2 linked regions of the Marinobacterium aestuarii genome follow. The protein of the gene in region 2 interacts with the protein of the main gene of each other region in a pairwise test. Links are inferred from orthologs where the notes say so. Each region holds a gene or a part of one and is shown on either strand. Other genes may lie near its edges.

Evidence for each region.
Region 1: the proteins of ndk (region 2) and A8C75_RS21650 interact in binary tests that used the Escherichia coli proteins (3 or more experiments, as listed by UniProt). The link is inferred for Marinobacterium aestuarii from one-to-one orthologs.

What each region holds. Positions count from the first base shown.
Region 1 is NZ_CP015839.1:4,918,883-4,922,139, reverse strand. What follows is about bases 23-2,955. They hold A8C75_RS21650 (5-formyltetrahydrofolate cyclo-ligase), read right to left. Parts: upstream 1,800-2,955; coding sequence 1,245-1,799; downstream 23-1,244. Other genes in these bases: A8C75_RS21630 (UPF0149 family protein), read left to right, coding at 2,862-2,955; A8C75_RS21635 (TIGR02449 family protein), read right to left, coding at 2,471-2,680; A8C75_RS21640 (cell division protein ZapA), read right to left, coding at 2,154-2,474; A8C75_RS24055 (hypothetical protein), read left to right, coding at 1,097-1,234; A8C75_RS21655 (AEC family transporter), read left to right, coding at 23-790. In the rest of the region: more of A8C75_RS21655, read left to right, coding at 1-22; more of A8C75_RS21630, read left to right, coding at 2,956-3,257. UniProt on the Escherichia coli protein: Involved in the removal of 5-formyltetrahydrofolate.
Region 2 is NZ_CP015839.1:4,009,187-4,012,319, forward strand. What follows is about bases 325-3,133. They hold ndk (nucleoside-diphosphate kinase), read right to left. Parts: upstream 2,029-3,133; coding sequence 1,621-2,028; downstream 325-1,620. Other genes in these bases: pilW (type IV pilus biogenesis/stability protein PilW), read right to left, coding at 325-402; rlmN (dual-specificity RNA methyltransferase RlmN), read right to left, coding at 413-1,549; A8C75_RS17465 (adenylosuccinate synthase), read right to left, coding at 2,255-3,133. Also shown: more of pilW, read right to left, coding at 1-324. UniProt on the Escherichia coli protein: Major role in the synthesis of nucleoside triphosphates other than ATP. The ATP gamma phosphate is transferred to the NDP beta phosphate via a ping-pong mechanism, using a phosphorylated active-site intermediate.

The sequences.
Region 1 (3,257 bases), 910 kb from region 2 along the record:
CGTGCTTTTCCCTGTGCTGCTGGTGGCCCGTTTGAGTCAGGCGGATATCAGTGATGTGCCCATTGGCGGTCTTGGCCTCGCTATCCTGCTGTTGCTGCTGGGCGGCACGCTGCTGTGCTATCTGTTACGGCCGTTGCTAAAGCTCGACGGCGCTGAATTTACCTCCTTTTATCAGGGTGGCGTGCGCTTCAATACCTACGTCGGGCTGGCGATGGTCGCGGCGATTTACGGCGATTCGGCACTGGCAGTGTCGGCGGTTATCATCGCCTTTATGATTTTGCTGCTGAACGTGTTCTGTGTACTGGCGTTTGCGTTTCATGCTGGCGGATCCCCGGGGTTGCGTCCGGTGCTGCGCAACCTGGTGCGCAATCCACTGATTCTGGCGTCGGTGCTCGGCCTGCTGCTCAATTACAGCGGCATTGGCATGCCGCTGATGGTGCGTCCGGTGGCTGAACTGCTGGGGCAGATGGCGTTGCCGCTGGGGCTGCTGGCGGTGGGTGCCGGGCTGAGCCTGAAGGCCTTGCGAGCGGTTGGGCCGGCGTTGCTGGGGGCGTCGGTCATCAAGCTGTTGCTGTTGCCGCTGCTGGCGCTGGGGCTGGCGCAACTGCTTTCGCTGGGGGATCAGACCCGCAATCTGCTGATTTTGTTTGCTGCGCTGCCCACTGCCAGCTCCGCCTATATTCTGGCGCGCCAGCTCGGGGGCGACGCCGCCATGATGGCGGCGATCATCACCGGTCAGACGCTGCTGTCCGCACTAACAATTCCGCTCATGTTGGGTTGGTTGACCTGAACTTGAAGGTGGCTTTTTTCGGGGTTCTATACGGTTGTGCGACGACAGCGCTTTTACCCCATGCCGGGTTAATCTCTGGCGCTTCCATGGTTTTTAAACAGGCTTGGAATCGAGTTGCTGGAGAATAGCGCGGTTTTTTTGCATTGAAGGCTAAATAAACCCGTGTTACGGCCGACAATTTAAAAAAATAGCCGGCAGTTGTTGCAATATTGCTGCAGTATGGAACACTACACGGCATTCTGATTCTCGGAGTTGCCGCATACAGTTATTACAACGGCTGCTCCTTCTTACCTGATAAGAGGATAAATGCGGCGTATGAAAAATGGTCCGGATCTGATGATGGTGATCGTTATGGTCTTTCTCATCGGTTCAATCATGACCGGTGTTTCGCAAAGCGACTTTCAGTTCGCTGCGCTGGTCGAACAGGTCTTCAGCAACAGCTGAGTTGCTGCGACTACAGCCTGTAGCCGCGACAATCCGTCACTATGCCCGCAAGCGGTATGTCCCAGCTTGCAACGGGTAGTTCGTCCACCCTCTGAATATCATGCGCCAGGCCGATCAGTTTCGGCCCCTGCGGACCTTTGCGCTGTTTAAAGCTGAAGGTGCGATCGTAATAACCCCCTCCCATACCCATGCGGGCACCGCTGGCATCAAACGCAACCAGTGGCAGCAATACCAGATCCAGCGCCTGGGGCGGTCGCTTGGGCGCTCCCCTGAGTTTGGGTTCCAGAATGCGGTAGATATTGCGCTGCATGGGAGTATTGCGATCATAAGGCACAAACCAGAGTCGGTTGTGGCGAATAGGGTGCAGCACCGGAAGGTAAACCTGCTTGCCCTGGCGCCAGCAGAGTTCGATTACCGGGGTAGGGTCAATTTCGCCATCATTGGGCAGGTAGAGTGCAATATGTCGGGCGCGATGAAAGGCGGGCAGTCGGCGCAGGTTGGCCAGCAGCTTGCGTGCGGCTTCGCGCTGCTGTCGGGCGCTAAGGGCTCGGCGGCGGCTGCGCATTTCACGCCTCAGAAGCTGGCGTTGATCAGGTGTAGGTAAGGACATGGGCAATAATCTGGAAGGGCTCCCCGGGAGTGCCGGTAACGATCGTGGCCCTGAACCCTAAGGTTCAAGGTGGGGGCCTTCGAATGCATCAGGCTTTCCGCTAAACGGACATGCTCACCAGCATCACAGAAGGCCTCCAGGGGTGTACTTATCGGCTCGAGGGACTTGAACGCCTGTCGAACACCCCAGGGAGTGGTTACCATTATACGCGTCTGCAATTGGATGTCAGGACTTGAAATTTAATTCAATTTAGCTAAGCGCGTTTTTATTTGGTTGATATTTAAACAATTTTTTCGCCATGAAGAATTTTCAGTCACCGGGTTCGCGATTTTCGAGCTTCGAGCGGCTCAGGGACTGATCAATCTTGCTGCCCAGGTGGCGCACCTGGTCTTCAATATGCTGCTGACTGTCAGCATGGCTTCTGAGCAGCTCATGGGCGATGTTCAGCGCCGCCATGACCGCGACTCGCTCCAGCCCAACCGTTTTGCCGTTGCCACGAATGTCGCGCATTTTCTGATCAAGGTAGTCGGCCGAGGTCAGCAGTTCGGCTTCAGCCCCCTCGGGGCAGGCAATCATGTATTCCTTGTCGAGCAGCTTGATCGTGACCTTGTGTGCGTCGGTTTTGCTCATGCATTTTGCTCCAGTGCCTTGAGTCGCTGAATCATTGATTCGACTTTGCTGCGGGTCTGGTCATTGAGTTGCAACAGACGGGCACGTTCATCCTTTAATTGCGTTTCCTGTGAACGCAGTCGCTGGTTTTCCTGTTCCAGCCGGTGACAGTGATCGAGCAGCTGATCGATTTTTCGTTCCAGGGCGTTGAAATAGTGGTCGTTCATGCTCAGTCCCGGCAATGTGATCAAGGGGGAAATATAAACAGCGCTTGGTTAAGGGTCAATGAAAGGCCCTCTCAGGCGCCGCTGTGCAATAGTGTTAAACCGGTCAGGCTGCTAGGATATTGGCAACAGAGAACCCCTGGTCGTGACCTGGTACACGTCCGCAGGAATTGAGCGAAGACTGATGATAGCAGATACCGAAAACCACGCCGCCCCGGCTGATTTTGATGACATTGCCAATGTGCTTGTCGGCGAAGGTGTACAGGAAATATCCCCGGCTGAACTGCATGGTCTGCTGAGCGGCTGCCTGGTGGCGGGTGCAAGGCCCGACCCTGCCGCCTGGCTGCAACTGGCCGCGACCTTTCTGGAGATCGGCGACTTTACCCAGGAAGCGTCCAAGGTGCGGGTGCTGGAGATGTTTGGGCAGGCGCTGGCGCAGCTTGAGGGCACTGAACTCGATTTTGATCTCATGCTGCCGGATGACGATGAACTGCTGTCGCTACGTGCGGCCTGCCTGGGGCAGTGGTGTCAGGGCTTTCTGAGCGGGTTCGGCCAGTACGGCAAGCAGACCGATGACAGT
Region 2 (3,133 bases):
ATCTTCCGTCGCCCGCTCCAGCTCCGTGCAGGCTTCGCTGTAGCGACCCTGCGCATAGAGGAAGGCACCGAAGTTATTGTGAAAGGACGCCGTCTCCGGCTCCAGGCTCACAGCCTTGCGAAAATGCTGTTCCGCCAGGGCGTATTCCTGCTCCACCTGAAACACCAGCGCAAGCGCGTTATAGGTACCGGCATAGCTATCGCTGATTTCCACCGCCCGCTGCAGCGCATCCTTGGCACTGACCAGATCACCGGCCCGCAGATACTGCAAGCCCAGCTGGGTATAAGCTTCGAGTGCCTTTTCTGGCGACACCTCGGCTGAATTCTGACGCCCCGGCGAACTGGAACAGCCCACCACCAACAACATGACAAGCGTCCATAGTGCTGCGCGAATTCCGCTCAAGCTATACCTCCTAGGCTCTTCGATCCGTGGATAGACCCGGCTCCTCTTGTACCACGGGAATGATTTTTTGGCTACGGCGAGTGCGATCCTGCACCTGGCCGACCAACTGCCCGCAGGCAGCATCAATCTCGTCGCCACGGGTGCGTCGAACAGTGGTAATAATATTCGACGTCACCATGATCTGTTTGAACGCCTGAATCGCCGCATCAGACGGACGCTCGTAGCCGGAATTGGGGAAGGGGTTAAACGGAATCAGATTGAGCTTGCAGGGCAAGCGCCGCAGCACCTTGACCAGCTCACGGGCCTGATGGGGCTGATCGTTCACGCCCGCCATCATGGTGTACTCGATAGTAATGACGCGTTTGTCACTCAGACCTTCGAGGTAGCGGTTACAGGCGTCGATCAGCTGATCAATCGGATAGCGACGGTTGATCGGCACCAGTACATCGCGCAGCTCGTTGTTGGGTGCATGCAGCGAGATTGCCAGGGATACATCACTGACTTCACGCAGCTTGTCTATTGCCGGTACAACACCGGCCGTACTCAGGGTGACACGTCGCTTGGACAGGCCGTAGGCGTTGTCATCCATCATCAACTGAGTGGAGTCGACGACGTTGTCAAAATTCATCAGGGGCTCGCCCATGCCCATCAGTACTACGTTGGTCACCTGGCGTTCGCCATTGGGATCCATCGGACCGAAAGACTTGATGGCGATATAAACCTGGCCGATCACTTCAGCCGCGGTCAGGTTACGGTTAAAACCCTGCTTGCCTGTTGAGCAGAAACTGCAGTTCAGGGAGCAGCCGACCTGGGAGGAAATACAGAGTGTACGGCGGGTACCTTCAGGGATCAGTACAGTCTCCACGCAGGAGCCGCCCTCCACCCGGATAACCCATTTGCGCGTACCATCCTTGGAAATATCCTGAGAGACCACTTCGGGCGGCCGGATCTCCGCGACAGCATTAAGCTTCTCGCGCAGCGCCTTGCTGATGTTTGTCATCTCATCAAAGCTTTCGGCACCCAGCTGATGAATCCATTTCAATACCTGGGTGGCGCGAAAGCGCTTTTCCCCAAGCTCAGCAAAAAACGCCTCAAGCTTGGCAGGAGACAACCCCAGTAGATTGGTTTTGGTAATGGATTCAGTCATCAAAGTCACTCAGTATTAAATCGTTGTGTCAGGGCTGTGGCGCAGCCGCAACCCCGGCACAGGTTTACAGCTTACTTGCCGAAGAAGTAAGCGATCTCACGTGCAGCAGAGGTAGCGGAATCCGAACCGTGTACAGCGTTGGCATCGATGGATTCAGCGAAATCACGACGGATAGTGCCTTCAGCAGCATCCTTCGGGTTGGTAGCGCCCATCAGCTCACGGTTAACCAGGATAGCGTTTTCACCTTCCAGCGCCTGTACAACAACAGGACCAGACGTCATGAAAGCAACCAGATCACCAAAGAAAGGACGTTCTTTGTGCTCAGCGTAGAAACCTTCAGCTTCTTCTTTGGACAGGCTTTTCATCTGCATTTCAACAACCTTCAGACCGGCTTCTTCGAAGCGGGCAACGATCTGACCGATGACATTTTTTGCAACGGCATCAGGCTTGATGATGGACAGAGTACGTTCAACAGCCATGGAAATTCCCCAAGTATGAATAGATCAAAATTTAAACGCGGCATTATACGCCAAGCCCAGGATATAAAACAGCTGCGCCTGCAGCGAAAGCCGAGTTACTGCGCCTCTCCAACTGCCGCCGATGTGCGCCGAGACGCCAGGCTCGACAGCCAGGGCCCCATAGCGCAGACACAAAAAACCCGGCGGATGCCGGGTTTTCTCAACCTGCCTGCAAAGCCCTCAGAACTCAGGCTTCGTAGGGGTCACGCAGCACGATGGTTTCAGCACGATCAGGACCGGTGGAAATGATATCTACAGGCGCTTCAATCAACTGCTCAATACGCTTGATGTAGGCAATGGCATTCGCCGGCAGCGCATCAATGGACTGAGCGCCGACAGTGGAATCACTCCAGCCCGGCATCTCTTCGTAGACCGGTTCGACCTTGTCGTAATCTTCGCTGCCGCTGAGGGATTCAACCAGGTTGCCCTGCTGATCACGGTAGCCGATGCAGATGCTGATCGTTTCCAGACCATCCAGCACATCCAGCTTGGTCAGACAGATACCCGAAATCGAGTTGATCTGAATCGCATGCTTGAGCGCAACCGCATCAAACCAGCCACAACGACGCGCACGCCCCGTGGTGGCACCGAATTCGTGACCACGCTCGGCTAGACGACGACCTACATCGCAACCCAGCTCCGTCGGGAAGGGACCGCCGCCCACACGCGTGGTGTAAGCCTTGGTAATACCCAGGATGTAATCCAGGTACAGCGGACCGAAACCAGAACCTGTGGAGGTGCCGCCGGCCGTGGTGTTGGACGAGGTCACAAACGGATAGGTGCCGTGGTCGATATCCAGCAATGAACCCTGCGCACCTTCAAACATGATGCTGGCACCCTGCTTGCGCAGACCGTGCAGAATAGAGGTCACATCGGCAACCATAGGCCGCAGCTGCTCACCCATTTCCAGCGCCTGCTGCAATACAGTGTCATAGTCGATCGGATCAACCTTGTAGTAATGCTCGAGCGCGAAGTTGTGATAGGCCATCACTTCCTTCAGCTTGACGGCAAAACGCTCAGGATGCATCAGATCATCCAGACGCAGACCGCGACGGGCAACCTTGTC